DNA from 2 places in the Embleya scabrispora genome. Region 2 is predicted to be linked to the other one. Evidence: predicted binding sites of a transcription regulator. Region 2 holds the regulator's gene; the other holds the start of a gene.

Region 1 (14,921 bases), 2.1 Mb from region 2:
TGGATCTGGTCGGGCACGACTGGGGCGGCGCGCTGGCCTGGCAGGTGGCGGGGCTGGCGCCGGAGCGGTTGCGCACGCTGACGGTGGTCTCCACGCCGCATCCGGTGGCGCTGGCCTCGGCGGTCCGGGACGAGGCGACGGGCCAGCGCGAACAGTCCTCCTATATCCGGCTGTTCCGCACGCGCGGTGCGGCCGAGGAGAAGCTGCTCGCCGACGACGCCGCCTATCTGCGCGCGCTGTTCGCCTCGCTGCCCGCCGAGGCCGCCGAACGCTACCTCGCGGTGCTGCGCGAACCGGGCGCGCTCACGGGCGCGTTGAACTGGTACCGGGCGATCGACCCGAAGGCGCTGCTCGACATCGGCGACATCGACGCCCCGACCCTGTACGTCTGGAGCGACCGGGACGAGGCGTTCGGCCGCGCCGCCGCCGAGGCCACCGCCGACTCGGTCACCGGCCCGTACCGCTTCGAGGTGCTCGCGGACGTGGACCACTGGGTCCCGGAGAACGGCGCGGAGGCCCTGACCGGTCTGCTGCTCGAGCACTTGGCGGCGTTTCCGGCGCGGTGAGGCGACCGTACACACCCGTCGACCTCCCTCACTCCTCCCACAGGCCCGCCACGGTCAGGCCCGGGTCGATGTCGGCGAGCGCGCCGGCCGGGTCCAGGGTGGGCAGGACGCGGTGGGTCGCGGCGGCGTGCGCGTAGACCAGCAGCAGGTCCTCGGCGGTCCAGCGGACCGAGGGCCAGACCGGGTCGCGGCCGGGGCACAGTCGGATCAGGCGGGTGTGGAACTCGTCGAGCTCGGCCGGGTTGGTGAAGCTCCGGGCGGCCTCGATCGCGTCCCGGTCGGTGCGCAGGAGGGCGTGTGTGGGGATCACGGGGACGCGCATCACCGCGTCGGGATCGCCGTCCGACATGCCCATGCCGCGCGCGACACGGTGCAGCGCCGAGGCCATCAACAGCGCGACCAGCAATCCGCTGTCCTCGCGCACTCCCCCGGACGGGAAGAACCTCGCGTCCCAAAAGTGTTGTTCGGCGTTCAGATGCTCGCGCACGAGCATGCAGCCGACGCCCACGCAGCTCTGCGGCAGGGTTCTGGCAGCCATGCCGCTACGGTACGACTCCGGTGGCGCGCCGTGGCGCGGTTTCGGTTATTTACGACAACGGCCTCTTTGTGACGGCGGCATGCCGTACGACCATCACCTGCGGGCCACCCCCGCTCGGCTCAGCCCAGCTGGATCGATCGTTTCGACAGCCCGAACCAGAAGCCGTCGATCACCTGGCGCAGCGTGTCCAGGTCCTCGTGCCCGGCGCCGAGCGAGACGAACAGCGGGGCCAGGTGCTCGGTGCGCGGGTGGGCCAGGCGCGCGGCCGGCGCCTTGTGCGCGAAGTCGAGCAGCGCGTCCAGGTCGCCCGCGCGGAACGCCTCGTCGCCCCAGTGGTCGAACTCGGCCGACCACCCGGGCACCGGCGCCTCGGCCCGGGGGTCCAGGCCGCGCAGGTTGTGCGTGAAGAAGCCGCTGCCGACGATCAGCACCCCCTCGTCGCGCAGATCCGCGAGCCGGCGACCGACCCGGTACAGCTGCACCGGGTCGAGCGTGGGCAGCGACATCTGCAGGACGGGTACGTCGGCGTCGGGATACATCTCCACCAGCGGTACGTAGGCGCCGTGGTCGAGGCCGCGCTCGGGCGCGTCCCGCACGTCCGGCCCGAGCAGCGCCCGCACCCGCGCCGCCAGGCCGGGCGCACCGGGGGCCGGGTAGGTGACCCGGTAGTAGTGCTCGGGGAAGCCGCCGAAGTCGTACACGAGCGGGACGGTGCGCGTGGCCCCCAGCGCGATCGGGGCGTCCTCCCAGTGCGCGGACACCATCAGCACGGCCGTGGGCCGGGGCAGCTCGGCGGCCCACGCGGCCAGCTGACCGGTCCACAGCGCGTCGTCCGCGAGCGGCGGCGCACCGTGACCGAGATAGACGACGGGCATGCGCGACACGGCGGGCCGCGACGAGGTGGTCTCCATACGGACAGAATACCAAGTAGTTAGATGTTCAACAATTGATCCGACAGAAGAAATGTCGCTCCGAACGCCGTCGGGAGTAATCCACTGGCCGTCGCCCCCGGGGTGCCACTTATCCTTGACCCCGTAATGGGAACGCCAGTAGCCACATCTCAGCTCGCCGACCTCCAGGCGCGCCTGCCCCACCTGATGCTTCGGGATCAGGACCGTCTGCGCCGTCGCCTGGACCGGGCCCGCAAGAGTCGCAAGGGCCCGCAGCAGGTCGCCGAGACCGAGAGCCTGATCGCCGCGTTCGACGCCGCCGAGACGCGGGTCGCGAACCGGCGCGCCGCCGTGCCCACGATCGGCTATCCCGAGGCGCTGCCGGTCAGTCGCAAGAAGGACGACATCCTCGCCGCGATCCGCGACCACCAGGTCGTGATCGTCGCGGGCGAGACCGGCTCGGGCAAGACCACCCAGATCCCGAAGATCTGTCTGGAACTGGGCCGGGGCGTCCAGGGCCTGATCGGGCACACCCAGCCGCGCCGGATCGCCGCGCGCACCGTCGGCGACCGGATCGCCGAGGAACTGGGCGGACAACTCGGCGACGTGGTCGGCTACAAGGTCCGCTTCAACGACCAGTCGAGCGATCACACCCTGGTCAAGCTGATGACCGACGGCATCCTGCTCGCCGAGGTGCAAAACGACCGGTTGCTGCGCCAATACGACACGCTGATCATCGACGAGGCGCACGAGCGCAGCCTCAACATCGACTTCCTGCTCGGCTACCTCAAACAACTGCTGCCGCGCCGTCCCGACCTCAAGGTGATCATCACCTCGGCGACGATCGACCCCGAGCGCTTCTCGCAGCACTTCGACGACGCGCCGATCATCGAGGTCTCCGGCCGTACCTACCCGGTCGAGGTGCGCTATCGCCCGCTGGTCGCGGAGGTCGACGAGGACGAGGACGAGGAGGAGGGCGGCGGCAAACGCCGACCCGACGACCGCGACCAGGTCCAGGCGATCAGCGACGCGGTCGACGAACTGCTCGGCGAGGCGTCCGGCGACATCCTGGTCTTCCTCAGCGGCGAGCGGGAGATCCGCGACACCGCCGAGGCGCTGAACAAACGGCAGCTGCGCAACACCGAGGTGCTGCCCCTGTACGCCCGGCTGTCCGCGGCCGAGCAACATCGGGTCTTCCAGCAGCACACCGGCCGGCGGATCGTGCTCGCGACCAACGTCGCGGAGACCTCGCTGACCGTGCCGGGCATCAAGTACGTGATCGACCCGGGCACCGCGCGCATCTCCCGCTACAGCCTGCGCACCAAGGTGCAGCGATTGCCGATCGAGGCCGTATCGCAGGCCTCGGCCAATCAGCGCAAGGGCCGCAGCGGGCGCACCTCCGACGGCATCTGCATCCGGCTGTACTCCGAGGAGGACTTCGAGTCGCGGCCCGAGTTCACCGATCCGGAGATCCTGCGCACCAACCTGGCCTCGGTCATCCTGCAGATGACCGCGCTCGGCCTGGGCGACATCGCCGCGTTCCCGTTCGTGGAGCCGCCGGATCGGCGCAACATCAAGGACGGCGTGCAACTGCTCCAGGAGTTGGGCGCGCTCGACCCCGACGAGCCGGACGTGCGCAAGCGGCTGACCCCGGTCGGGCGCAAGTTGTCCCAGCTGCCGGTGGACCCGCGCCTGGCCCGGATGATCCTGGAGGCGGACCGCATCGGCGTGGTCCGCGAGGTGCTGATCATCGCCTCCGCGCTGTCCATCCAGGACCCGCGCGAGCGGCCCACCGAACACCAGCAGCACGCCGACCAGTTGCACGCGCGGTTCGCGGACAAGGAATCCGACTTCCTCGCGTATCTCAACCTGTGGAACTACATCAGGGAACAGCGCGACGAGCTGTCCTCCAGCCGGTTCCGCAAGATGTGCAAGAGCGAGTTCCTGCACTATCTGCGCATACGCGAATGGCAGGACCTGCACAGCCAGTTGCGCTCCGCCGCCAAGTCGCTGGGGATCGAGGCGACCGGCGAGCCGAAGGAGCCGAACACCCAGCACATCCACACCGCGATCCTGTCCGGTCTGCTCTCGCACATCGGGCTGATGGACCCCGCCAAGCGCGAGTACGGCGGCGCGCGCGGCACCCGCTTCTCGGTCTTCCCCGGCTCGGCGCTGTTCAAGAAGCCGCCGCGATGGGTGATGGCGGCCGAACTCGTCGAGACGTCCCGGCTGTGGGCCCGGATCGCCGGCCGGATCGAGCCGGAGTGGATCGAACCGCTGGCCGGGCACCTGATCAAGCGCACCTACAGCGAGCCGCACTGGGAACAGAAGATGGCCGCGGTGATGGCGTTCGAGAAGGTCACGCTCTACGGCGTGCCGATCGTGGCCGCGCGCAAGGTCGGCTACGGCAAGGTCGATCCGGAGCTGTCGCGCGAACTGTTCATCCGGCACGCCCTGGTGGAGGGCGACTGGCGCACGCACCACAAGTTCTTCGCGGCCAACCGGCGGCTGCTCGCCGACGTCGAGGAGCTGGAACACCGGGCCCGGCGCCGGGACATCATGGTCGACGACGAGACCCTGTTCGACTTCTACGACGAGCGGGTCCCGGCCGACGTGGTCTCCGGGCGGCACTTCGACGCGTGGTGGAAGAAGGCCCACCGCACCGATCCGGACCTGCTGAGCTTCGAGAAGTCGATGCTGATCAACGCCAAGGCCGGCGGGATCACCGAGGAGGACTACCCGAACACGTGGGTCGAGGAGGGTCTGGAGCTGGCGCTGACCTACCAGTTCGAGCCCGGCTCGAACGCCGACGGGGTGACCGCGCACATCCCGGTCGCGGTGCTCAACCAGCTCTCCGGCGAGGGCTTCGAGTGGCAGATCCCGGGGCTGCGCGAGGAGTTGGTGACCTCCTACATCCGGGCCCTGCCCAAGGGCATCCGGCGCGGCTTCGTGCCGGCGCCGGACTACGCGCGGGCGATCCTGGCCCGGCTCACCCCGCGCCGGGGCTCCCTGGTGGACGGCCTGGAGCGGGAGTTGAGCCGGATGGCCGGGATGCCGGTCAAGCGGGAGGGCTGGGACCTCGCGAAGGTGCCCGAGCATCTGCGGATGACCTTCCGGGTGCTCGACGACGACCGTCGCGTGCTCGCCGAGGGCAAGGACCTCGACGCGCTGAAGCTGAAACTGCGCGAGCGTATGCGCGCGGCGGTGTCCGAGGCGGCGAGCACGCTGGACATCGAACGCGCCGGCGTCACCACGTGGGATCTGGGCGAGTTGCCGCGCGTGGTCGAGCAGCGGCGCGGGCCGCTGGTGGTCAAGGCGTATCCGGCGCTGGTCGACGAGGGCGCCTCGGTGGCGGTGCGGCTGTTCGACAGCGAACCGGAGCAGCTGCGCGCGATGCGGGACGGGACGCGGCGCCTGGTGTTGCTCAACGTGCAGTCGCCGGTCAAGCAGATCCAGGGCCGGCTGCCCAACATGGCCAAGCTGACGCTCAGTCACAACCCGCACGGGGGCATCGACGCGCTCTTCGAGGACATCCTCGCGTGCGCGGCGGACATGCTGATCCGGGACGCGGGCGGGCCGGTGTGGGACGAGGCGGGCTTCGTACGGCTGCGCGATCGGGTCAAGGCGGGGCTGCCCCGGCTGACCGAGGACACGGTGGTCAAGGTCGAGCGCATCCTGGGCGCGTCCCACGGCGTGGCCGGGCGGCTGAAGGCGACCCGCAGTCCGGCACTGGCCCCGGCGCTGGCCGACCTGAAGGCGCAGTACACGGCGCTGGTGCACAAGGGCTTCGTGGCCGAGGCGGGGTGGCGCCGGCTGCCGGACGTGCACCGCTATCTCCAGGCGATGGAGCGCCGGTTGCAGCGGTTGGAGGCCGACCCGGTGCGAGATCGCGAGCGCATGCAGAAGGTCCATCAGATCCAGGCGGCTTACCGGGACTTGATGGACCATCAGGCAAAGGGTGCGCCGATTCCGGCCGAGGTGGCGGCGGTGCGCTGGCAGATCGAGGAGTTGCGGGTGAGCTATTTCGCCCAGTCGCTCGGCACCCCGCAGCCGGTGTCGGACAAGCGGATCCTGAAGACGATCGAGGAACTGCGCGGGTAGCGGCGGGCGGTGCGGCGGGGCCCGGGGTTCGAGGCCTCGGGCACCGCCGGTCCGCGTTCGGATCCGTGATCAGACCAGGTCGTTCTTGAACAGGTCGTGGTCGGTCAGCAACTTCTCCAGGCGAGCCTGGTCGACCCGGTTGACCACGGCCTCGCTCTCCTGCCGGTCGCGGACCACCTTGGCGAGGGTGATGCTGGAGGTCACCACGTAGAGCACGCCGATTCCGAGGAAGGCCCGGATCCAGCGGTCGACCGGGAGGTAGACGATCCCGATCAGGACCGCGCTCACGGACACCCCGAAGGACAGTGCGGCCTGGACGAAGAACCCTTGGGTGTTGTTGGTGCGCAGCGGCGAAGTCATGACAACAGTTTTGGGCCGGGCGGGTGGTGCGCACATGAGTAGGTGTACTCAAGTGCCACGACGCGCCGTCCGATCTCGATCGGGTTGTCCTCGCGTGGCCGAAAAGTGCCGCGCGAGCCGCCCCTTTCGGGCGGCTCGCGCGGTGGGTCGTCGAGGGGTCGCGGGAGATCAGGCGGCCACGGCGTGCCGGCTGTCGGCGGGTTCGAGGGCCAGGTGCAGGACCTCGCGGACGTCGGCGACCGCGTGGACGGTGAGCCGGCTCAGGATCTCCTCGGGCACGTCGTCCAGGTCGGCCTCGTTGCGCTTGGGGATCAACACCGTGGTCACACCGGCGCGTTCCGCGGCGAGCAGCTTCTGCTTCACGCCGCCGATCGGCAACACCCGGCCGGTGAGCGAGACCTCGCCGGTCATCGCCACGTCGGAGCGGACCGGCCGCCCGGTCAGCAGCGACACCAGCGCGGTGGTCATCGTGACACCGGCGCTGGGGCCGTCCTTGGGGACCGCTCCGGCCGGGACGTGGATGTGTACGCCGCGGTCCTTGAGGTCGCCCACCGGCACCTCCAGCTCCGCCCCGCGCGAGCGCAGGTAGGACAGCGCGATCCGGGCCGACTCCTTCATCACGTCGCCGAGTTGGCCGGTCAGGGTCAAGCCGGTGCCGCCGGTCTCGGCGTCCGCGAGCGAGGCCTCGATGTAGAGCACGTCGCCGCCCGCGCCGGTGACCGCCAGGCCGGTGGCCACGCCCGGTACCGCCGTGCGCTGTTCGGCCTTGCTCAGCAGCGACTCCGGGGTGTGCCGGGGCCGGCCGAGATAGTCGCGCAGGTCGCCCGCGTCCACCGTGATCGGCAGCGGGTGCGACGCGGCGTCCAGCGCCTGCCGGGCCGCGACCTTGCGCAGCACGCGGGCGATCGAACGCTCCAGGGTGCGAACGCCCGCCTCGCGGGTGTACTCGCCCGCGAGCAGCCGCAGCGCGTCCTCGGTGAAGGACACCTCGGTGGCGTCCAGACCCGCCTTGTCCAACTGACGCTTGATCAGGTGGTCCCGGGCGATGACGACCTTCTCGTCCTCGGTGTACCCGTCGAGGCGGACCAGCTCCATCCGGTCGAGCAGCGGCTCGGGGATGGTCTCCAAGACGTTGGCGGTGGCCAGGAACACCACGTCGGACAGGTCGAGTTCGACCTCCAGGTAGTGGTCGCGGAAGGTGTGGTTCTGGGCCGGGTCGAGCACTTCGAGCAGGGCCGCGGTCGGGTCGCCCCGGTAGTCCGAGCCGACCTTGTCGATCTCGTCGAGCAGGACGACGGGGTTCATGCTGCCCGCCTCCTTGATCGCCCGGACGATGCGACCGGGCAGTGCGCCGACGTAGGTACGGCGGTGGCCGCGGATCTCGGCCTCGTCGCGGACGCCGCCGAGGGCGACGCGGACGAACGAGCGGCCCATCGCGCGGGCCACCGACTCGCCGAGCGAGGTCTTGCCGACTCCGGGCGGGCCGACCAGGGCGAGTACCGCGCCGGAGCGCCGGCCGCCGACCACGCCCAGGCCGCGCTCCTCGCGGCGCTTGCGGACCGCCAGGTATTCGACGATGCGCTCCTTGACGTCGTCCAGACCGGAGTGGTCCGCGTCCAGGATCGCGCGCGCCTCGGCGACGTCGTACGCGTCCTCGCTGCGCTCGTTCCAGGGAATCTCCAGGACCGTGTCCAGCCAGGTCCGGATCCAGCCGCCCTCGGGCGAGGCGTCGGAGGCGTGCTCCAGCTTGTCGACCTCCTTGAGCGCGGCCTCCAGGACCTTCTCCGGCAGGTTCGCGGCCTCGACCCGGGCCCGGTAGTCCTCCTCCTCGCTGTCCGGGGTGCCGTTGAGCTCGTTGAGCTCCTTGCGCACCGCGGCCAACTGCTGCTTGAGCAGGAACTCGCGCTGCTGCTTGTCCATGCCCTCCTGGACGTCCTTGCGGATCGTCTCGGCCACGTCCAGCTCGGCGAGGTGGTCCCGGGTCCAGCCGACCACCTTGGTCAGCCGCTCCTCGACGTCGATCGTCTGGAGCACGTCGATCTTCTGCTGCAGGCTCAGGTAGGGGGCGTAGCCGGAGTTGTCCGCCAGGTCGCCGGCGTCCTCCAGCGCCTGGACGTGGTCCACCACCTGCCACGCGCCGCGCTTGCCGAGCACGGTGGTGACCAGGGCCTTGTACTCCCGGGCCAGCTCCAGGGCGCGCTCGTTCGCCTCGACGTCCGGCACCCGGGTCGCCTCGACCCACAGCGCCGCGCCGGGACCGGTGGTACCGCTGCCGATCCGCACCCGGCCCTCGCCGCGCACCACCACGACCGACTCGCCCCCGGGCAGCCGGCCGACCTGCTCGATCACGCCGAGCGTGCCCACCGCCGGGTACTGTCCGTCGTCGCGCGGAACAAGCAGCACCCGCGCCTTGCTCTCACTACGGATGCCGGGTCCGCCGGACCGCCCCGCGGCGGCCCGCGCGGCATCCACGGCGGCTCGGGTCTCCGCGTCGTCGAGTTCGAGCGGGACCACCATGCCGGGGAGGACGACGACGTCGTCCAGCGGAAGAACCGGCAGGGTCAGGGTCCCGATGGTCTCGCTCATGTCATGCCCCTTCAGTGGCCACAGTCGAAAAAGTTGCGCTGTACCGACTCAAGAAACACGAGCCCCTCTTTGTTCCCCCACTCGCCCCGATCCGTGTTCGCCCTGGGCGAAGTTGTTGTCGTGCAGCGCTGAAGGCTGCATGGGTGAGGTTCACACCCCGGTCGTGGCTGATGGCCGGCCCGCGACCGGTATATGGGCCGAGGTCGACGGCCTGCGGATGTGCGGCGGTGAGGTTGCCGCGACGGTTGACCCTGACGCGGGGTCAACGTCCCAGCATGGCTCGCATGACTGAGAAAACCGATCACTTCACGGTCCACCACGACGGCGTCACGATCCCGGTGTCTCGCGGCGGCCGGGGACGGCTACTGGTCCTGTGCCCCGGGCTCCTGACGACACAGGCCGATCTGCGCGAGTTGACCGAGCTGCTGCGGCGCGACCACGATGTGGTGACCTTCGACTTCAGGGGCCATGGGCTCTCCTCGGCCGCCGAACGGTACTCCTTCGAGGCGTTCCTCGGCGATCTCGTCGCCGTGATGGCGGAGCTTGTGCGCCTCGGCATGTCCTCGGCGCCCGTGCTCGTGGGCCACTCGCTGGGCGCGGACCTGATCGTGCACTACGCCGCCGAGTATCCCGGCGCCGCCGCCGAACTCGTTCTGATCGACGGGGCGAACCCGGTGCCCGATCCGTTCATCGGCGAGGCCGATCTGCCGGAGTTCCGCGCAATGGCGGAGGATCTGCGGCACGAGGCCGAGCGGGCCGAGGGCACACCACGTCAGGTACTGCTCACCGCACAGGACATCCTCGACCTGAATCTCGAGGTGGATGTGGTGCGGTCCGCAATCCTGGACCGCTATCGGAAGATCGACCGTCCGATCAGCATGATCATGTCGACCCGGATGGCCGGTGACAGCGGCGAAGGGCGTGCGCCGTGGCGCAATCGGAACTGGCGTGCCGGCATCGAGCGGCTGGTCCGCGAGCGGCCGCACGTCTCCACGTCCTGGCTCGACGCCGGTCACGGGCTGGTCGTCACCCACGCCCCGGACATCGCCCGGATCATCCGGAGTACCCAAGGCCCCGCGGGCCAGGCGACTTCGGAAGTCCACGAGACTGATCCGATGTTGACCATCGGCGAGTTGGCGTCGTACGCCGGGGTGACGGTGCGCGCGGTGCGGCACTATCACGCCAAGGGGCTGCTGCCGGAGCCGGAGCGGGATCACTCCGGCTATCGGAGATACGGCGCCGGCGCCGTGATCGAGCTGATCAGGATTCGCACCCTCGCCGCGGCCGGAGTCCCACTGGCGCGCGTGCGGGAGCTGCTGGAGGCCGACGAGGAGGAGTTCGCCGCGGCGGTCGAAGACATCGACAAGCGGCTGCGGGCGGAGATCCGGGAGCGGCAGCGGCACCGCGAGCGGATCGCCCGCCTCGCCGCCGGCGACAACCTGGCGCTGCCTCCGGAGGTGGTCGCGTTTCTCGACCACCTCCGGAAGCTTGGGGTCGACGCGCGAATCGTCCAGGTCGAGCGCGACGGCTGGATCCCGCTGGCCGCGCACTCACCCGAGCGGGTCCCGCAGTGGGTGGCACGCAAGCGGGAGCAGATCGCCGATCCACGGCTCATCGACTTCCATCTCACCCTGGGTCGGGCTTTCGACGAGGCCGACGACGTACGGCTGGTCGAGCTTGCCGACAAACTGGCCGACTACCTCACGCAGACGGCCGACGAGCAGGGTGAGGACTACGTCGACGATGTCGATATCGAGCCACCGTTCGCCAAGCTGATGGACACACTGGCGTTCGACAGCACGCCGCCGGCCCGTCGCCTGATCGAGCTGCTGAGGCAGCGAGGCTGGACCGGCTGGACCAAGCTCGAACGAACAGTGGGTAGATGACAAACCCACGACACAACTCGGGATCGAGCCCGTCGTCGGACCGACCGCACACCGGCGGCGAGTCGTTTGCAGAGAGCCGGGACTGCGGGTCGACGAGCGGCGCGGCGAAGGCGGTCTGTGCGCTACTGGTAGCTGTCGTAGGTGGGCTTGCCCTTCGGTCGGTAGATGCCGAGGACTGTGCCGCTCTTGGTTGTCGAGACGCTGACCGGCTCCAGCGCGGTGGGGATCGCTCCGTCGGCGAAGAGCCGCTTTCCGGTGCCGATGATCACCGGGTGGATGGTCAGCCGGTACTCGTCGACCAGGTCGTGCCGCATGAGGGTCTGGGCGAGGTCGCCGCTGCCGACGACGTTGATGTCGCCGCCCTCGGATGCCTTCAACGCGCGGACGGCGTCGGCGATGTCGCCCTCCAACAGCGCGGAATTCCGCCACTCGACGGACGTCAGGGTCCGAGACGCCACGTACTTGCGCGTGCTGTTCATCCGCTCGGTGAACGGGTTGTCGGGATCGGCGGTCGGCCAGTAGGACGCGAAGATGTCGTACGTCTTGCGGCCCAGCAGCATCGCGTCGGAGTCCTCGTACCATTCGGCGATGCCCGCGCCGACCTCCTCGTCGGACACCGGCTTCTGCCAGCCGCCGTGCTCGAAGCCGCTCTCCGCGTCCTCGTCCGGACCGCCCGGCGCCTGCATGACGCCGTCGAGCGTCAGGAACGTACAAACGATGATCTTGCGCATGGTGTGCTCCCTATGTCGTCGACGGGTAGACCCCACCACCGCCGAAAACTCATCGCCACACCGGAATCCTCGTGGGCCGCTCAGACCAGGTGCTCGATCGTGACGTCGTTCCAATGCCGTGCGAGGTACTCCGCGACCAGTCGACGGTGGCAGTGGTGCGCCGTTTCCTCACTGCAGAGCAGCACCGCGTTGTCGAGCGCTTCCCGCGGGACGACGTCCTCGATCCGGCGAACCTTCATCAATCCGAGGAAACGTTCTTCGTAGGCCGCCCAGCCGACACCCTGTTTCTTGTAGGCGTCGAGCATCTCCTGGGTCGGCGCCAACTCGGTACGATGGCTGTAGTGCGCACCGCAGAGCGCGCTCAGGAAGTACCTCAGATCGTCACGCTTGGCGAAACCCGACAGCTGCGAGACGTTGTTGAGTCGAACGTCGACGAGAGCCGTCACGCCGGCTCCCTGCAAAAGTCCGAAGAACTTCTCGGCGGACTTCTTCGTGAACCCGATCGTGTAGAGCTTCATCGATCCTCGCTGACATATGCGATCCGTCGCTCCTGACGCTCGAGAGCCTCCTGGAGGCGCATGGCCGAGGTCCGGAAGAGATCTTCCCGGTCCAGTCCGAATTTGGCCATCAGGCGCCGCATCGCCGCCTCATGGTCCTCGATATGCCCGTCACCGTGGATGTGTTCGACGGCGATCCCGTGCTCGTCGAGGACTCGCGCGACGAGCACACAACGATGACAGTCGAGCGGCTCCTGTTCCGCGCACATGACGGCGATTCGCTCGCTCTGCGAACCCTTCCGCAGACGTTCGACGCCGGTGACGAAATCCGGGGTCCGGGCCAGCAGGTCATACCGTACCCGTCCATCGACATAGCAGGTGAGGTCTTGGGTGCGTGCACCCAGTTCTTTTCCCAGGAAGACGTACTTGATATCGCTGTCGCGCAGGCTGCGCTCGATGGCGTAGCGGTTGAACCGGGGCGTGAATCGGCTGACCGGCACCGACCGCACATCGGCGACTGCCGTGACTCCATGCTTTTGCAGCAGGCTCAGAAAACCTGAGATGCTGTGTGTGGAGTGGCCGACAGTGAATAGTTTACTGGCTGTCACAGCTTGCCGCCTACACTTGGATCCGCGCTCGTTCGATGATGGCTGCCACTAGTTTGTAGGCATGACCTTCGAATGGTTCTCCGAGACTTATCGTGAGGAAGGATTCGCCCAATTCGTGAGTGCCTTCCGATCGAATCAGATATTCCTGCTCATACGTGGGATCGGTCACTCGTAATATATACGCGTGCCCGGCGTGGGAGAAGCAGGCGCTCAGGGCCTTGCTCGGATCTCCGAACCTCGCTCTGGGAGTGTTCACTCGTAACGTCAGGTCCGTGACGCGTATCAGCTTGAGCGAGTCCCGCAGAGCAACCGTCTTTTCGGTCGGGACGCAATCATTGGCGCCGTGGAAGGTACGGGATCCGTTGATCCACAACGTGTCGGGGCGCTGCTCGAGCGTCAGCAGTTCACTCCACCCGATCCGGCCGGTCCTTCGCCAACGACAGTCGGGGTCGAGGAGCCAGTTCTCGGTCTGGAACCGGTACGGCTGAGGCCGAAGCAGCGACACCGCGACGACATCGAGGACATTCGGCTCAGTGCCGTCTCGGTACCGTCGTTCGCGCTCGGAGACCTCGCGTTTCGGGCGGTCGCCGACCGGGCGTATCCACTCCCCCGAGCCGTCGTCGACGATGCCCGCCACGCACCGGGCCGAATGCTTGCGGGAATTCGCCAAACATACGAGCGTCTTGTTCGTACGTTCCACGTTCGTCCCCCGATCCGAACGGATTGTCGGTCGTGCGGATCGTCTCGAAGCCCACGACGGAAGCACAACCCTCGCCCGTTTTTCGAGCAGGCACGAACTCGGCGCACCGTAGGTGCACTTCGCGCGCACCGCCCACGATCAGGGCTGTCGAACGGTCCGGGGTCAGAGGTGGCGGCGGGCGGCTTCGAGGATGGTGTTCGCGGTGGTGTTGAACGCTATGGCCGCGCCGGGGGCGTGGGTGCGGACGAGGTTGACGGTCTTTTCGAAGAGCGGGAGGAGGTCTTCCGACTTGCGGATGCCGCCGCCGATCAGGACCACGTTCCAGGCGCGCTCGGTCAGGGCGGCGACGATGGTGGGCTCGGCCGTCTCGTCGGGGCCGAACACGGTCATGGAGGCGTGGATGCCGTGTTCGGCGAAGCGGGCCAGCTCCGCCTCCAGGACGGCGAACAGGGCCGCGCCGTCGGTGCCGGGGACGATGTGCGGGTCGATGCCGAGAACAAGTACCGAAGAGGTCATGGGGGCAACCTACGAAATGGGGTCCGGCGGCCGGAACGGCGGACCCTCGTGGGCCGGTTGGGCTGCGGGCGGCTGACGGCGCCGCGTTGAGGGCGGGTTTCCGCCAGACCCGGGGTGGTGGGGGTGGCTGTACTGGACGCACCCCGGGTTCCGGGGCTCCCCCACATCGCCGAAAGGGACATCCATGTCCGTCATCGACCGAGTCGACGAACGTGCGGCCGCATCGCCCGAGCCCGGGTCGGATCTCGCGCCGCCGCGGCAGTACTGGGCCGCCGTCGTGTGTCTGTTCCTCGGGATCTTCGCGATCGTGACGACCGAGATTTTGCCGATCGGGTTGTTGACGCCGATCGGGGACGACTTCGGGGTGTCGGACGGGACGGCCGGGTGGTTGATGACCGTGCCCGGGTTCCTGGCCGCGATCTGTGCGCCGCTGGTGACGGTGTCCACCGGGCGGCTGGATCGGCGGAGCATGCTCGTCGCGCTGATCGTGCTGCTCGCGGTGGCGAACTTCCTGGCCGCGCTCGCGCCGGCGTTCTGGGTGGTGCTGGTGGCGCGTGCGCTGGTCGGGGTCACCATCGGCGGCTTCTGGTCGATCGGGGCGGGCCTGGCGCCGCGCCTGGTACGGCCCGAGGCGGTGGGCAGGGCGACCGCCGTCGTCTTCGCCGCGGTGCCGGCCGGCTCCGTACTCGGCCTGCCCGCCGGTACCCAACTCGGCGAACACCTCGGCTGGCGCGCCTCGTCCGTGGTCATGGGCGCCCTCGCGCTGGCCGTGTCGATCGCGCTGCTCGTCCTGCTGCCCCCGCTGCCCGCGACGACCGTGACCCGGGCCCGGGTGCTGCGCGGCCTGTTGCGCGGCGCCGACGTGCGGATCGGCCTCGCCGCCACCGCCCTGGTGGTGATCGCGCACTTCGGTGCCTACACGTACGTGACGCCCTTCCTCGA
Region 2 (14,921 bases):
CCTGGGCCAACTCCAACGCATCGGCATTCGGATGCGAATGCACCACCAACCGCTCGACCGTGACCCTGAGCCCGGACATGGCTGCCCCCTTCCCCGTGACCGCCACTGAGGCGGCCGCTTCCCCGTCGGCCCCACGGTCCCAAGGGGCTGGGGGAGGTCGCCAACGAATTACGGGCGGGGTGGGTGGGGTGGCGGCGTAGGTGGGGTGGTCGGGGCTGGCGGCCGTGGCTGAGGGTTCTGGCGAGACGGGTGCATTGCTCACCGAAAACCGGCTGGCAGCGGGGGCGGGGAGGGCGGTCCGGTCGGGTTCTCCGGAGAGCCTTCCCGGGTGGGTCGAGTGCTTCCGGCGGGCGTCGCGCCTTTGGTCACGGGTGGCCGGTGCGGGGCTTGTCCGAGTCGGAGATGGGCCGCCGCCGGCGTTCGGGGCTCCAAGGCTCCGGGCTCCCGACGAGGCGAGCACGTCGGTCGGCGAAAACCGGCTGGCAGCGGCGGAGAGGGCGGGGGCTCGGGTCGAGTCCGCCGAGGGGCCTTCCCGAGTGGGTCGGGGCGCTTTCGAGGGCGTTTGGGGAGGAGTTGGGGTTCGAAACCGGATCTCGGTGGGGTGGTTCTAGGCCTGGTGCTTCGGTGACCTGCGGTTTTGTGGGGTTGGAGTGGAAAGGTGGGTGTCGAGTGCCGGTTTCGTGTGCTCCGGTCTCCTCGACGCCGGTGCAGAGACCGAAACTGCCCGGTAGGTGTCGGTTTCGGGCGCTGTGGCCTTGCAGAGGCCGTTGCAGTGACCAAAAGTGCCCTGTGGGTGTCGAAACCGGATCCCGAGACGCTCGAAACGGCGGCCTCCTGCGTTGACCTGCAGTTTTCTCTCACGCACAGGGCGCGGCGACCCACGGGATCCGGTTTCGTGAAACTCCGTCGCCCACATGCCCTTCGCACCCCGAAAACACCCGGCCGCTCAGCCCACTCGGGAACGCTCCCCGGCAGACCCGACCCGAGCCCCCGCCCTCCCCGCCGCTGCCAGCCGCTTTTCGCCGAGCAACACACCCGTCTCGTCGGGAACTTCGGGTCTCGGAGCACCGAACGCCGGCGGCGGCCGACCTCTGGCGGCGGACCAGCCCCGCACCGGCCACCACGCAATCAAGACGCGACCCCGGCAGACCGGCAGGAAACCCCGCCGACCGACAACGGCCGACGGGGCGTCAGGTCGCACTAATCGCGCAGTGCCGCCGTGAGGGCGCCCCACGACGCCGCAGGGACGACGAGGTGGCCCAGGCTTGGATCTTTGCTGTCACGAACCGGAACGGCGTCTTGGGATGTGGCGACTTCCACGCACTCCGCGCCTTGCTGGTTGCTGTAGCTGGAAGTTCGCCAACCGGTGGGGTGCACGATACATACCTTTCGCTACGGATCTGATCATCGCCTCGGACTCCCGAGCAGACAGGGCCGATGCCCGAAGTTGCTCGTAGGTTAGGCCAAACGCGTCCACCTCTGACCGCCCCTCCCAGAGTCGCCCATCGAATGCACTTTCGGTATACGCGTACCGGTTACCGTCCGCCGTTCGAACGAGCGTCAGAGAGCCACCCATGGCCGCGTGTTCACCCGCATGGAACGGCAAAATCTGGATCTTGGTGCCTGCGCTTGCCTCCTCCAGCAACCGGGCCATTTGACCGCGCATAACGAACGGACTGCCGGCACTCCGGGCCAGGACCGCTTCGTCGAGGATGACCCGGATACGCGGAGGGTCGTCGCCGCGCAGAATGCGCGCTTGGCGATCCAATCGTCGCGAGATACGGTCCCGAAGCTGGTCATCGCTCGTCAGCGCTTGTCCGAGTCGGAGCGTGGCGCGGGCGTACGCCTTTGTCTGGAGCAAGCCCGGCACAATCTGCGCGGCGTAGAAACGCAGGTCGGTTGCCGCCTGCTCTCGGTCCATGTACTCACGGACATAGTCGGGGACCAACTCCCGCTGGCTCGCCTTCCACAGGTCTGTGAGCAGGTCATCGGCACCCAGCGCGGCATCCAGGCGCCAGGCCTGCTCCCACGTCGGCGGACTGCCCGTGCGCCGTTCGATTTGGGTGATGCGCGTGTCGTGCACGTGGATCAAGGCCGCCAGTTGGGCTTGTGTGAGCATGCGCAACTTACGCAGCTTGGTCACACGTGTGGCGAACATATTTGCGGACGATTGTGTGGGGTCGATCGCTTCGGCCAAGTCGTTTAATCCCTCAAGATCATTTATTCCTGATCGATGCGCAAATCAGGTTCTCGCCTGGCCGCATCGTAAGGCGGCCGGTTGATCCTGGGATAGACATTCCGTGTCCACGGAATGTGGCCGGATACCTAACCGCCACAGTGCGAGAGGGACAGGCATGCCCATGACCATGACGAGACAACAGCCGCCCACGGAAGCCGACTTGCGGCGTCGCCTGGCGGCGTCCGACGAGGTGCGGGTCCGGGACACGCGGAGCGGATATGTGGGCACGCTCTATCGCGTGGCCACCGGCTATGTCGTGGCGCTCACGGCCAACAACAGCGCCTACACCATTTCCATGGCGCGCCTCGAAGTGATCGACGACGAGGGCGACATCGGGCAGCCCGAAGCGGTCGCACGCGGCGTGCGCGGGCCCGGCGAGATCGTGGCGGCGCAACCGCTGTCGAACGAAGTGCGGTGCCCCATTGACCGGTTCGGTCCGGAGGTCCGGTGGCGCATGCCCTCCGGCAGCGTGCGACCGGTCGGCCAACCGGAATCCACGCCCTGAACTGCCGTGTCGCCGAACCCAGTTGGTCGTGGCTACCGGCGGCACGACTCCGGGCCCTCTCCGCCTTCCCCCATGGCCCGGTCGGCGGAGAGGGCCACAAGCGGTATCCAGTCAACAACCGAGGGCCGGCGCTCGCTCGCCAGTGATCCGCCGGCCCCCGGCCTCCCCCACCGAAGCGAGGTCGACATGAAACTACCGATCCCATCGCCGGACGAAACAACCCCGATCGGCGGCACCGTCGGGGACGAGGTGAAGCACGCCGACGACGCGCGCCGTCCGGAACAGCCGCCCGGCGTCATCGTGCGGGTGGACGACACCGGCCGGGTGACGGTCCAGCCGTTCGACGCGGCGCGAGCGGAGTGGACCGCCGGCCCGGCGGACATCGTGCCCGACGACGGCGTCTGGTTCCCCACGGACAGCGCCCAGCCGGACAACCTGCTGCCCTTCCCGATCCCGCCCGGCACGATCACCCCGCTCCGCTACGGCGGCCTACGCCCGAAGCCACGCCCCGATCGCTGACCCAGACGACGGAAGCCCCGACCCCCTCCGGGAATCGGGGCTTCCACTCGCTGTTACCCCATGAGTTCCACAACCGTGACCAGCAGCGAGTTATTCGTGACTTGGTAGACCACGATCACGCTGCCGCACGTCGCCTCGCGCCTGTCCTTGTGGTAGGTCGCGGACGATCCGCATCCATAGGGATCCTGGGCGATGCGTGCCATGCCGTTGTCCAGATCCCGGCGCTTGTCAGCGGGCAGACTCAGGCGGGCCCTCTCGCAGGCGGGACTGTACGCGATCGAGTACGACACTCCGTTCCTCCCCCATGATCGTCATTGCGTCAGCTTCGGCGTGGATTCCCTCGACCCAGTCGTGGGTTCGCTCGATTGCCTCGTCGACTTCCGGGCGGGTACGGCGGGCCCATCGGTTAAGGGTCAGAGGCAGGTCTCGTGCCGGTGTGTCCTCGATCGACTTGGTGAATTCCTCGCGCTGGTCGGCGGGCAAGGCGGCCCGAATACCGGCGATGGTGGCCGGGAGTTCGATCAACTCGCCCGTTGCCCATGTGCGCCAGGTACGTCCGTCCGGTTCCGGCCCGTCTTGGTGCCCATGCTCACTGGTGTACTCGTCCATAGACGTCCTTCACTGTGTTATGGACCGGCTACTTACAGTGTGCTTCGCCGAGGGCGTCCGACGGAAGCCGCGGGATCGACGCGGTCGAGGCCGATCCCCCCGCGCCAGGCGAGGCCGCCGACGATTCGCCGCCCACCTGGGACAGGATGGGGCCATGCCGAAATTCATCGAGAAGCCGACCGTGGTCGAGGCCGCCGGGAACATCCCGAAGACCATTCGCGAGTTCGTGGGCCGGGTCAACACCGGCGACGAGGCGCTCAGCATCGCGCACATGACCAGCCCCGGCGGCTGGGAGGAGCCGGGTCAGCGCCCCGAGTTCGACGAGTACACGGTGGTCCTGCGCGGCGTGCTCACCGTGGAGCACGAGGGCGGCACCCAGGAGGTCGCGGCCGGCCAGGGCATCCACACCGCCGCCGGCGAATGGGTCCGCTACAGCACCCGAGGCGAAGAGGGCGCCGACTACATCGCCGTCTGCCTCCCCGGCTTCACCCCGGACACGGTGCACCGCGACGCGTAGGGCGCCATTTCCGGCGGGTCGCAACAGCCGCGACCCGCCGGGGACGCCGAGCGCACCGGGTCAGATCTTGGCGGTGATCGTGGGGAGCAGCTTGGGGAGGAGTTCCCCCTGCCAGCCCTGCCAGGGCGAGTCGGTGCCCTCCTTGCTCAGGGATCCCGAGGCGTCGATCTGCAGGGAGTACTGGCCCTTGCGCATCCGCATGCCGTTCGTCGCGTAGTAGGCGTCGTCGGCGCCGCCCGCGGTGCCCAGGGCCTTGAAGTCGGGCTGGACCCGCTGGGCGCTGTTCTTGCCCAGGTTCCAGATGTAGTCGAGCTCCTTGGGAGCGTCGATGTTGTTGATCTGGATGGTCACCTTGATCACGTTGCTGTAGCCCCAGCCGCGCTTGGTGTTCACCGTGTACAGGCACGTCGTGCTGCGCAGCGCCGGGCCTCGGGACGCGTAGGAGCCGGCCGCCTTGGCGGTGCCCTGCTGCTCCTGGGAGGTGACCTCGGGGATGACCTTGGCCAGCTCCTCCGGGGTGATCAGGTCGCACACGTCCGGCCACGTGGACATGTCGTTCGCCACGGGCGCGAACTTGCCACCGGACTTCGGCGCCGGTGGGGCCGACGGGCGCGACGCCTCCTTCGACGGGGCCGTCGTCGGCGTGTTGTTCACCGCGTTCGGGTCGAAGCTCTCCAGCTTTCGGGCGCTCTCCGTAGGGGGGAGCTTCACCGCCTCGTTCTTCTTGCCGTCCGTGCCGTTGATCAGCAGGGCCGCGACCACCGTCGCCGCGGTGCCGCCGGCGACCACGGCCACCCAGCTGAAGATCTGCTTGCGGCGGTTGGGGCGCGGCGGCTGGGGCGGGTACGGCGGCGGGTAACCGGGCGGGCCGTAGCCGGGCGGCTGTTGGCCGTAGCCGGGCGGCGGGCCGTACTGGCCCGGCGGCGGCTGATGGCCGTAGTTGCCTTGGTAGCCGGGGCCCTGGCCGGGACCGGGCCCCTGATACTGGCCGGAGTTCGGGCTGTTGTACTGGCCGGTCATCTCAGTCGTCCGTCATCTTGATGTTGAGGACGCGCACGAGGGCAGGTCCGGCCTTCTTGGTCCAGGCGTCCCTCGTCTCGGGGCCGCCCGCCGAGTCCTTGGTGTCCGCCTTGAGGTCGATCACCACGTAGTAGGCCGGGGAGTCCGGCTTCGTGCCCTGCTTGAACAGGTTGAGCTTCGTGGTGTCGTTGCGGAAGGCGCTCTGCACGAACAGCTTGTTGGCCAAGTCCTCGAAGCCGGTGTACGGAGCCGCCTCGCTCTTGGCCTTCTCGTACATGTCCTTGACCGGCGCGGCGTCGCCGATCGCCTTGATGGTCATGGTGAGCTTGGCCGGCGTCGCGGGATCCGCGAGATTGGGCAGCTTGATGTTGACCGTGCACTCGAAGTTCTTGGGCGTCTTCGCGGCCTTCCGGCCCTGACGCCCGCCCACGATGCTCGAGTCGGGGATCGCGTTCTGGATCTCCTTGTCGGAGAGCATGTCGCACGCGTCCGGCCAGGTGCCGGTGTCCCCGCTGGCCCGGAACTTGGCGCCGTCGCTGAAGGCCACGCCGGGCGGCGGGGTGTAGCCGTCGGGGAACGCCACCCCGTTCTCCGCCACCGGCTTGTCGCCCTTGTCGTTCTTCTTGTTGATCTCGTCGACGATGTACGAGCCGGCGACGGTCGCCAGCACGCCGCCCACGACCACGCCGATCCAGCCGAGCACGGGCTTGAGCTTGCTGCGGCGCGGCGGCTGGTGGGGCGGCATCGGGCCACCGGGGTACTGCTGCTGGTACATGCCGGGCTGACCGTACGGCTGCTGCTGATGCGGCCCGCCGCCGTACTGGTTCCCCCCGGGGTTCCCGATTCGTACCATCCCCGTGCTCCTCCTGATTACCTGTTCCGACGCGCTGTTCCGATGCGCTGTCGCCGCTGCTGCCGTGCCGCGCGGACCGCGGTTACATCCGTTGCGTCCGGGTCTACATCCGGGCCACGAGGTAACCGATCAGCGTCGGCCCGTACTGCTTCACCCCGTCGTCGTCCGGGAGCCTCGCGCCGCCGGGACCGGTCAGCCCCGAGTGGACGTACAGCTCCACGAAATACGACCCCTTGTAGAAGTAGATGTAGCTGTCGTCGCGGAACGCGTCGTCGGTGCCCAGCTTGGTGCCCAGCTCCTCGAACTCGCCGAACGGCTTGCGTGCCCGGTTCTTCTTGGTGTCGCCGTAGTGGCCCTTGGCGATCACCGGGGTGCTCACCTCGTGCAGTGTGAGCTCGATCTTGGCGTACGACGGATACTTCGGATTGTTCGGGTCCGGTACGGCGAGGTCGAAGTTGCACTGGTTGTCGGCCGCACCCGGGAAGTCGTACTTGACCGACACGGTCGTGTCCGGCTTCCTGGTCTTGACCGTGGCGCCCTTGATCACCTTCCCGATCTGCGCGTCGGACAGCATCTCGCACGCCTTCGGCCAGCTCTTGCCGTCGTTGGTCGCATTGAATCCTGGCCCGGCGTCGGCCGGCGGCGCTGCGGGGAAAACCATCGGGCGTTGCAGGGGCGCCGCGCTCTGGCCTCCGGGGCCGGCGCTCTTGCCACCGCCGGAGGCTCCGGGCGCCACGGGGCCACCGGACGACTGCGGGCCGGACTTCGCGGTGTCCTTCGAGTCGTCGTCCTTCTTCAGGAACAGGAAGCCGCCGACACCGGCCGCGATCAGGACGAGCACGACCGCGATCCACAACACCGGCCGGTTGCCCCCGCGTTGCGGCCCTTGCGGCCCGTACGGCTGCCCGGGCGGCCCGTAGCCGCCCTGCGGCGGGTAGCCGGGCCGGAGAGGCGCATACCCCTGCTGCTGCGGGAATCCCTGCTGCCCGGGCGGGTAGCCCGGATGTTGCGGATACTGCCCGGGCGAGCCGTAGCCGCCGCCGTGCGGCCCGGGTTGTTGCGGCTGCTGCTGCCAACCCCCGCTCACAACCGCTGCCCCACGATCGCGGCCACCGTCGGACCGTACTGGCGCGCCATGGTGTTGTTCTTGAGCGGGTTGCCCTGCGAGTCCTCGAGTTGGGCGAACAGGGAGATCCAGACCCGGAAGCCGTTCTTCGAGATCTGCATGGTGGTGTTGTCCCGGAACGCCGCGTCCACGGCGATCTTGTCGGCCGGGATGTCGTCGTACTGATCGGGATACGCCTTGGACGTGCGCTCCTGGCTGGTCTTCTCCTTGGCGAAGGACGCCTTCTCGTCGGCCGGCGTCTTGTACCCCTGCGAGGTGATGCTGATCCTGGCCGGGTAGTTCGAGGACTGCTGGTTCGGCAGGTCGAGCGTGATCTCGCACTCGTTGTCGTTGACGTTGTTGCCGAACATGTTCGAGATGCGGCCCATGCGGCTCTTGCGCTCGCGGATCGTGCCCTCGGGGATGGCGGTCTTGATCTCTTCGTCCGTCAGCAGGTCGCAGGCCTTGGGCCAGGTCTTCGGATCGACCGTGATGCCGGTGATCTTGGGCCCGCTGATCGGCGGCAGCGTCGCCGGGATCTTCAGCTCGTTGGACATGTCGGTCTTCTTCGGCGCGGCCGCCGCGCTGTTGCTCGGCGCGGCGGTCTTGCCCACCACGACCGGCGCCGGCTTGCTCGCCTCGGCCGCCGGGTCCTTCTTCTCCGTCGGGTCGTCGAAGCCGATCGTCGCGACCAGCACGGACGCCACGACGGCCCCGGTGATGCCGGCGATCCAGGTGCCCATCACCTTGCGGCTGCGCGCCCCCCGCGGCGGACGGCCGTTGGCGTCGAGCTGGATCGGGTTCTGCGCGTACTGCTGGTAGTGGCCGTACTCGCTGTACTGCGGGTACGGGTAGCCGCTGGGCTCCTGGAAGCCGCCCTGTTGGGGCTGCTGCTGCGGAAAACCGCCGGGTTGCTGCGGATAGCCGGCCGGCGGCGGTGGGTAACCCCCTGCGGCGGACCCTGCGGGGGTCCGGACTGGCCCGGCGGGCCGGGCGGCATCGGAGGTACGGGCGGATAGCCCTGACCGTCACTCATGGGGGTCCCCCTAGGATCTCGGATTCCGCCCGCCGTCGGCGCGGCAGGCAGCAGGCGCGCGAACATGCTGCCATGTGCATGCGGAGGCCGCAGAGGTCAAGGGTGTCGTTTGTGGCGACATTCACCTGAATAAGTCTCCCGGGGCGCACAACGTTTCGATGACGCCAAGCATCCGGGCCGCACGGTCGCGTGACGAGATCAAGGCGCCGAATCCGCCCCTCACAGCCGCCGGGGCACTAAAGTTGAGCCGGGAATACTCAAGCGATTTGACCCGTTGAACCGGGCAGCTCATGCTTGAGCGACAAGCACTCAACTCTTCCCCTGGAGGAACCGAATCATGGCACGTGCGGTCGGTATCGACCTCGGTACGACGAACTCCGTCGTCAGCGTTCTGGAAGGCGGCGAGTCGACCGTCATCACCAACGCGGAGGGGTCGCGGACCACACCGTCCGTGGTTGCCTTCGCGAAGAACGGTGAAGTCCTGGTCGGCGAGGTGGCCAAGCGCCAGGCCGTCACCAACGTCGACCGGACCATCCGGTCCGTCAAGCGCCACATGGGGACCACCTGGTCCGTGGCGATCGACGACAAGAAGTACACCGCGCAGGAGATCAGCTCCCGCATCCTGATGAAGCTCAAGCGCGACGCCGAGGCCTACCTGGGCGAGAAGGTCACCGACGCGGTCATCACCGTGCCGGCGTACTTCAACGACGCCGAGCGGCAGGCCACGAAGGAGGCCGGCGAGATCGCCGGTCTGAACGTGCTGCGCATCGTCAACGAGCCCACCGCGGCGGCGCTGGCGTACGGCCTGGACAAGGCCGACGAGCAGACCATCCTCGTCTTCGACCTCGGCGGCGGCACCTTCGACGTGTCGCTCCTGGAGATCGGCGACGGCGTGGTCGAGGTCAAGGCCACCAACGGCGACAACCACCTCGGCGGCGACGACTGGGACCAGCGGGTCATGGACCACCTGGTCAAGCAGTTCCAGAACGCCCACGGCGTGGACCTGTCCAAGGACAAGATGGCCCTCCAGCGCCTGCGCGAGGCGGCGGAGAAGGCCAAGATCGAGCTGTCCTCCTCGATGGAGACCTCGATCAACCTGCCCTACATCACCGCCTCCGCCGAGGGCCCGCTGCACCTGGACGAGAAGCTCACCCGGGCCCAGTTCCAGCAGCTGACCCAGGACCTGCTCGACCGCACCAAGGTGCCGTTCCAGAAGGTCATCGAAGACGCGGGCATCCCGCTCTCGGCGATCGACCACATCGTCCTGGTCGGCGGCTCTACCCGGATGCCGGCCGTCGCCGACGTCGTGCGCGAGCTGACCGGCGGCAAGGAGCCCAACAAGGGCGTCAACCCGGACGAGGTCGTGGCCGTCGGCGCCGCGCTCCAGGCCGGTGTGCTCAAGGGCGAGGTCAAGGACGTCCTGCTGCTCGACGTCACCCCGCTGTCCCTCGGTATCGAGACCAAGGGCGGCATCATGACCAAGCTGATCGAGCGCAACACCACGATCCCGACCAAGCGTTCGGAGATCTTCACCACGGCCGAGGACAACCAGCCGTCGGTGCAGATCCAGGTGTTCCAGGGTGAGCGCGAGATCGCCGCGTACAACAAGAAGCTCGGCATGTTCGAGCTGACCGGCCTGCCGCCGGCCCCGCGCGGGCTGCCGCAGATCGAGGTCACCTTCGACATCGACGCCAACGGCATCGTGCACGTGTCCGCGAAGGACCTGGGCACGGGCAAGGAGCAGTCGATGACCATCACCGGCGGCTCGGGCCTGCCGAAGGACGACATCGACCGCATGATGCGCGAGGCCGAGGCGCACGCGGAGGAGGACCACCAGCGTCGCGAGGCCGCGGAGACCCGCAACCAGGCCGAGCAACTGGTGTACACCACCGAGAAGTTCATCAAGGACAACAGCGACAAGGTCCCGGCCGACGTGAAGACCGAGGTCGAGACGTCGCTGACCGAGCTCAAGGACGCGCTCAAGGGCGAGGACCTGGCCGCCATCCGCGACGCCGCGGAGAAGGTCAGCACCACGAGCCAGAAGCTGGGCACCGCGATGTACGCGAACGCCCAGCCGGGCGCCGAGGGCGCGGCCGGCGCGGGTGACGCCTCGGCCAACACCGCCGACGACGACGTCGTGGACGCCGAGATCGTCGACGAGGACCGCAAGGGCGGTGCTGCGTGACCGAAGGGAACGGCTCGAACCACGGCGCCGTCCCGGGCGACGCCCAAGAAACCGAGTCGAAGCCGGAAACCGGGACCGCCGCCACCGCGGCGGCCCCGGCCCCCGGGGCGGCCGAACTCGCCGAGCTGCGCAACCAACTCGGGGAGCGCACGGCCGACTTGCAGCGGCTTCAGGCGGAATACGCGAACTACCGCAAGCGGGTCGAGCGGGACCGCAACGTGGCGGGCGAGGCGGCCGCCATCAAGGTGCTGAGCGAACTGCTGCCGGTGCTCGACGACATCGGCCGGGCGCGCGACCACGGCGAACTGGCGGGCGGCTTCAAGTCGGTCGCCGAGTCGCTGGAGTCGATCGTGGCCAAGATGGGGCTGCAGAGCTTCGGTTCCAAGGGCGACCCGTTCGACCCGACGGTGCACGAGGCGCTGTTGCACTCGTACGCGACCGATGTCACCGAACCCACGTGTGTGGAGATCCTGCAGCCCGGTTATCAAGTGGGCGAGCGGATCATCCGACCGGCACGGGTGGCGGTCGCGGAACCCACGGCGGAGGCCGAGGGCGGTCCGGAGGAGTCGGGCGAAGCGGCCGGCAGCTGAACCGTCACCGGGAACGAGACGACGAGAAGCGGAGAGGAGGGACGCCGATGCGCGGGTGGTGTGAATCCGGAAACGGGCGCTCGGAGCACGAGGGCACCCCGACCCGATCGGCGAGGGGCGCATGAGTACGAAGGACTACCTGGAGAAGGACTACTACAAGGTGCTCGGCGTCCCCAAGGACGCCGGCACCGCCGAGATCAAGAAGGCGTATCGCAAGCTCGCCGTCGAGTTCCACCCGGACAAGAACAAGGGTGACACGAAGGCCGAGGAGCGCTTCAAGGAGATCTCGGAGGCCTACGACGTACTGGCCGACGACAAGCGGCGCAAGGAATACGACGAGGCCCGGACCCTGTTCGGCAGCGGCGGCGGCTTCCGCGGCGCCGGCGGCGGACCGTCCGGCTCCGGCGGCTTCCCGTTCGACCTCGGCGACATCTTCGGCGGCCAGCAGGGCGGCGCGGGCAACACCGGCGGGCTGGGCGACATCTTCGGCGGCCTGTTCGGCGGCGGTCGCCAGACCGGGCGTCAGCAGCCCCGGCGCGGTACCGACGTGGAGTCCGAGGTCACCCTCGACTTCGCCGACGCGGTCGACGGCGCGACCGTGCCGATCCGGCTGACCAGTTCGGAACCGTGTCGGCACTGCAACGGCACGGGCGCGGCCGCGGGCACCACCCCGCGGATGTGCCCGACCTGCGCGGGCTCGGGCAACGTCAGCCGGCCGCAGGGCGGTTTCGGCTTCTCCGAGCCGTGCCGCGACTGCAAGGGCCGCGGGCTGCTCGTGGACGACCCGTGCATCGTGTGCAACGGCAGTGGCCGGGCCAAGAGTTCGCGCACGATGCAGGTCCGGATCCCGGCCGGGGTCCAGGACGGGCAGCGCATCCGGCTCAAGGGCAAGGGCGCTCCCGGCGAGCGCGGCGGCCCGGCCGGCGACCTGTACGTCGTCGTGCACGTCAAGGCGCACTCCGTCTTCGGACGCAAGGGCGACAACCTCACGGTCACCGTGCCGGTCACCTTCCCGGAGGCCGTGCTCGGGGCCGACGTCACCGTACCCACGCTCGGCGGCATCCCGGTCACGCTCAAGCTCCCCGCGGGCACGGGCAACGGCCGCACGCTGCGGGTGCGCGGGCGCGGGGCGGCACGCAAGGACGGCACTCGGGGCGACCTCCTGGTCACCGTCGAGGTGACGGTCCCTCAGCAGCTGAACGACAAGGCGCGCGAAGCGCTGGAGGCGTTCCGCGAGGCGACCGTCGCGCACGATCCCCGAGCCGATCTGTTGGACGCGGCGAAGGGGGCATGACATGCGACCGGGTGGCTTTGGCGGTGGCGGTGTCGGCGGTGGACACGGCTTCGAGATCGACGAGACCTCTCCGGTCTACGTGATCTCGGTGGCCGCCCAGCTGTCCGGCCTGCACCCGCAGACGTTGCGACAGTACGACCGCCTCGGCCTGGTCTCGCCGGACCGTACGGCGGGCCGGGGGCGGCGCTATTCCGCCCGCGACATCGTGCAGTTGCGCGAGGTGCAGCGGCTCTCCCAGGAGGCCGGCATCAACCTCGCCGGGATCAAGCGGATCCTGGAGCTGGAGAACCAGGTGCTCGCGCTGCGCATGCGCGTGGCCGAGATGGAGCACGCGCTGCACGAGGCGACGGACGCGAGCGCCCGGCGCGAGGCGGCCGTACACGCGTCCTACCGGCGCGATCTGGTCCCGGTCCGACCGCAGGCGGGCACCGCGCTCGTGGTGTGGAAGCCGCGGCGCGGGCGCTCGGACTGACGGCCGCGACGTCGTCGAGGAAGGCGGTACGGCCCCGGCCGTACCGCCTTCCTCGACGCAGCCTCGATGCTTCCTTGATGCGCCTCGCTACGCGTCAGTAGGGTCGCGGCATGAAGCCGAATCGTCGGGACGTCCTGAAGTACTCGGCCGCGAGCGCGGCACTGCTCGGAGTGGCCGCGTGCTCCGACGACGACAAGGACAAGCCCGACGGGAAGTCGAGCGACGCGCCCAAGTCGGGCGCGCCGGCGCCCGCCGGCGCGGCCGGCACCACGCTGGAGCGCACCCTGGTACTCGGCCCGCCCGGACCGGGCGGCTACCGCAAGATCGTCGCCGGACCCGGTGAACCGCACCTGCTGCGCGGCGAGTTGGTCCCCGGCGGCCGCTCGGGCGACAAGGCGAAGCGGCGCTCGCTGGTCGCGTTCACCCAGTTGACCGACATCCACATCCAGGATTCGCAGTCGACCGCGCGCGTGGACTTCCTCGACCGGCACAGCGACAAGGACCAGCCGTTCGCCAAGCTGCTGCCCTTCCAGTCGGCGTACCGCCCGCAGGAGGTGCTGACCGCGCAGATCGCCGAGGCGATGGTGCAGTCGCTCAATCGGATCGGCAAGGGTCCGGCCCTCGGCGCGCCGCTGGCCTTCACGATCTGCACCGGCGACAACACCGACAACATCCAGTTCAACGAGCTGCGCTGGTACATCGACGTGCTCGACGGCGGCAAGAAGGTCACGCCGGACTCGGGCGATCGCAACAGGTACGAGGGCCCGATGGACGCGGTGGCGTACCACGAGCGCTACTGGCACCCCGACGGCACGCCGCCCGGGCAGAAGGACGACGTGCCGCGCGCCCGGTACGGCTATCCCACCGTGCCGGGCCTGCTGGACGCATGCCGGCGGCCGTTCGACGCGACCGGCCTGAAGACCCCCTGGTACAGCGCCTACGGCAACCACGACGGCCTGGTCCAGGGCAACCTGCCGGTCAGCGAACTGCTGGGCAAGGTCGCGGTCGGCGACGAGAAGGTGCTCGACATATCGCCCGGACAGACCGTGGCGGCACTGGCGCTGGGACTGCAGAGCGGCAAACCGGACGCGCTGGCGGCGCTGTTGGCCGGCCCCAAGCGCAAGGTCACCGCCGACCCGGATCGTCGCCTCGTCGACCGCGGGGAGACGATCAGGGAGCACTTCAACACCACCGGCCTGCCCAAGGGCCACGGCTTCACCCAGCAGAACCTGGACACCAAGACCGCGTACTACACCTTCGACCAGGGTCCGGTGCGCTGCCTGGTCCTGGACACGGTGAACCCGTACGGCTCGGACTCGGGTTGCCTGGACCCGACCCAGTTCGCCTGGCTGGAGGACCAGCTGGTCAAGGGCAGTTCCAGCCATCTCGACGAGCAGGGCAAGGTGGTGCGGGGCACCGGCCAGGACAAGCTGTTCGTGCTGTTCAGCCACCACACCCTCGACACGATGACCAACAAGACCGTGCCGTCCGGTGAGCCCGCGCGGATCCTGGGTCCGCAGGTGCTGGCGCTGCTGCTGCGGTTCCCGAACGTGGTGCTGTGGGTCAACGGGCACACCCACGACAACAACGTGAAGCCCTACCCGCGTCCGGCGGGCAGCGCGGTCCCCGGCGGGTTCTGGGAGGTCAACACCGCGTCGCACATCGACTGGCCCTCCCAGGCGCGGATCGTGGAGATCGCCGACAACGCGAACGGGACCCTGTCCATCTTCGGCACGATCATCGACTCGGCCGGCCCGGAATCACACGGCAACAAGATCGACTCCCCACTCGCCCTGGCCGCCCTGGCCCGCGAACTCGCCGGCAACGACTGGCAGGAGCGAGACCGCCCCGACCCCAAGGTCGACGGCCGCCGAGGCCGCCTGGAGGACCGCAACGTGGAACTCCTGGTCCCGGCCCCTTTCAACCCCTCCGGCGCTTGAGAACACCCGAACACGGCCACCGCGTCGCACAACCCAA

Evidence for each region. The regulator HspR, encoded in region 2, represses chaperone genes until heat shock. The targets are predictions, from matches to a motif close to TTGAGNNNNNNNNNCTCAA.
Region 1: a site for HspR is predicted at 9,075-9,093, ahead of lon (endopeptidase La). Genes of this name have one in related genera too.

The regions. Positions count from the first base shown of each region.
Region 1 covers NZ_MWQN01000001.1:1,098,013-1,112,933, forward strand. The annotation lists gene B4N89_RS04910 (alpha/beta fold hydrolase) at 1-566, shown strand, start outside; gene B4N89_RS04915 (hypothetical protein) at 595-1,104, opposite strand; gene B4N89_RS04920 (dioxygenase) at 1,224-2,015, opposite strand; gene hrpA (ATP-dependent RNA helicase HrpA) at 2,142-6,095, shown strand; gene B4N89_RS04930 (YiaA/YiaB family inner membrane protein) at 6,165-6,455, opposite strand; gene lon (endopeptidase La) at 6,624-9,041, opposite strand; partial or broken gene B4N89_RS53305 (alpha/beta fold hydrolase) at 9,326-10,072, shown strand; gene B4N89_RS04945 (MerR family transcriptional regulator) at 10,157-10,927, shown strand; gene B4N89_RS04950 (dihydrofolate reductase family protein) at 11,050-11,658, opposite strand; gene B4N89_RS04955 (DUF488 family protein) at 11,739-12,176, opposite strand; gene B4N89_RS04960 (DUF488 family protein) at 12,173-12,763, opposite strand; gene B4N89_RS04965 (dual OB domain-containing protein) at 12,774-13,463, opposite strand; gene B4N89_RS04970 (hypothetical protein) at 13,626-13,979, opposite strand; gene B4N89_RS04975 (MFS transporter) at 14,164-14,921, shown strand, end outside.
Region 2 covers NZ_MWQN01000001.1:3,161,992-3,176,912, forward strand. The annotation lists gene B4N89_RS14015 (RNA ligase (ATP)) at 1-79, opposite strand, end outside; gene B4N89_RS51360 (DUF397 domain-containing protein) at 1,201-1,320, opposite strand; gene B4N89_RS14025 (helix-turn-helix domain-containing protein) at 1,280-2,197, opposite strand; gene B4N89_RS14030 (hypothetical protein) at 2,355-2,744, shown strand; gene B4N89_RS14035 (hypothetical protein) at 2,931-3,263, shown strand; gene B4N89_RS14045 (hypothetical protein) at 3,492-3,872, opposite strand; gene B4N89_RS14050 (cupin domain-containing protein) at 4,027-4,389, shown strand; gene B4N89_RS14055 (hypothetical protein) at 4,450-5,409, opposite strand; gene B4N89_RS14060 (hypothetical protein) at 5,411-6,262, opposite strand; gene B4N89_RS14065 (hypothetical protein) at 6,366-7,349, opposite strand; gene B4N89_RS14070 (hypothetical protein) at 7,346-8,110, opposite strand; gene dnaK (molecular chaperone DnaK) at 8,741-10,588, shown strand; gene grpE (nucleotide exchange factor GrpE) at 10,585-11,178, shown strand; gene dnaJ (molecular chaperone DnaJ) at 11,300-12,472, shown strand; gene B4N89_RS14090 (heat shock protein transcriptional repressor HspR) at 12,474-12,944, shown strand; gene B4N89_RS14095 (TIGR03767 family metallophosphoesterase) at 13,055-14,884, shown strand.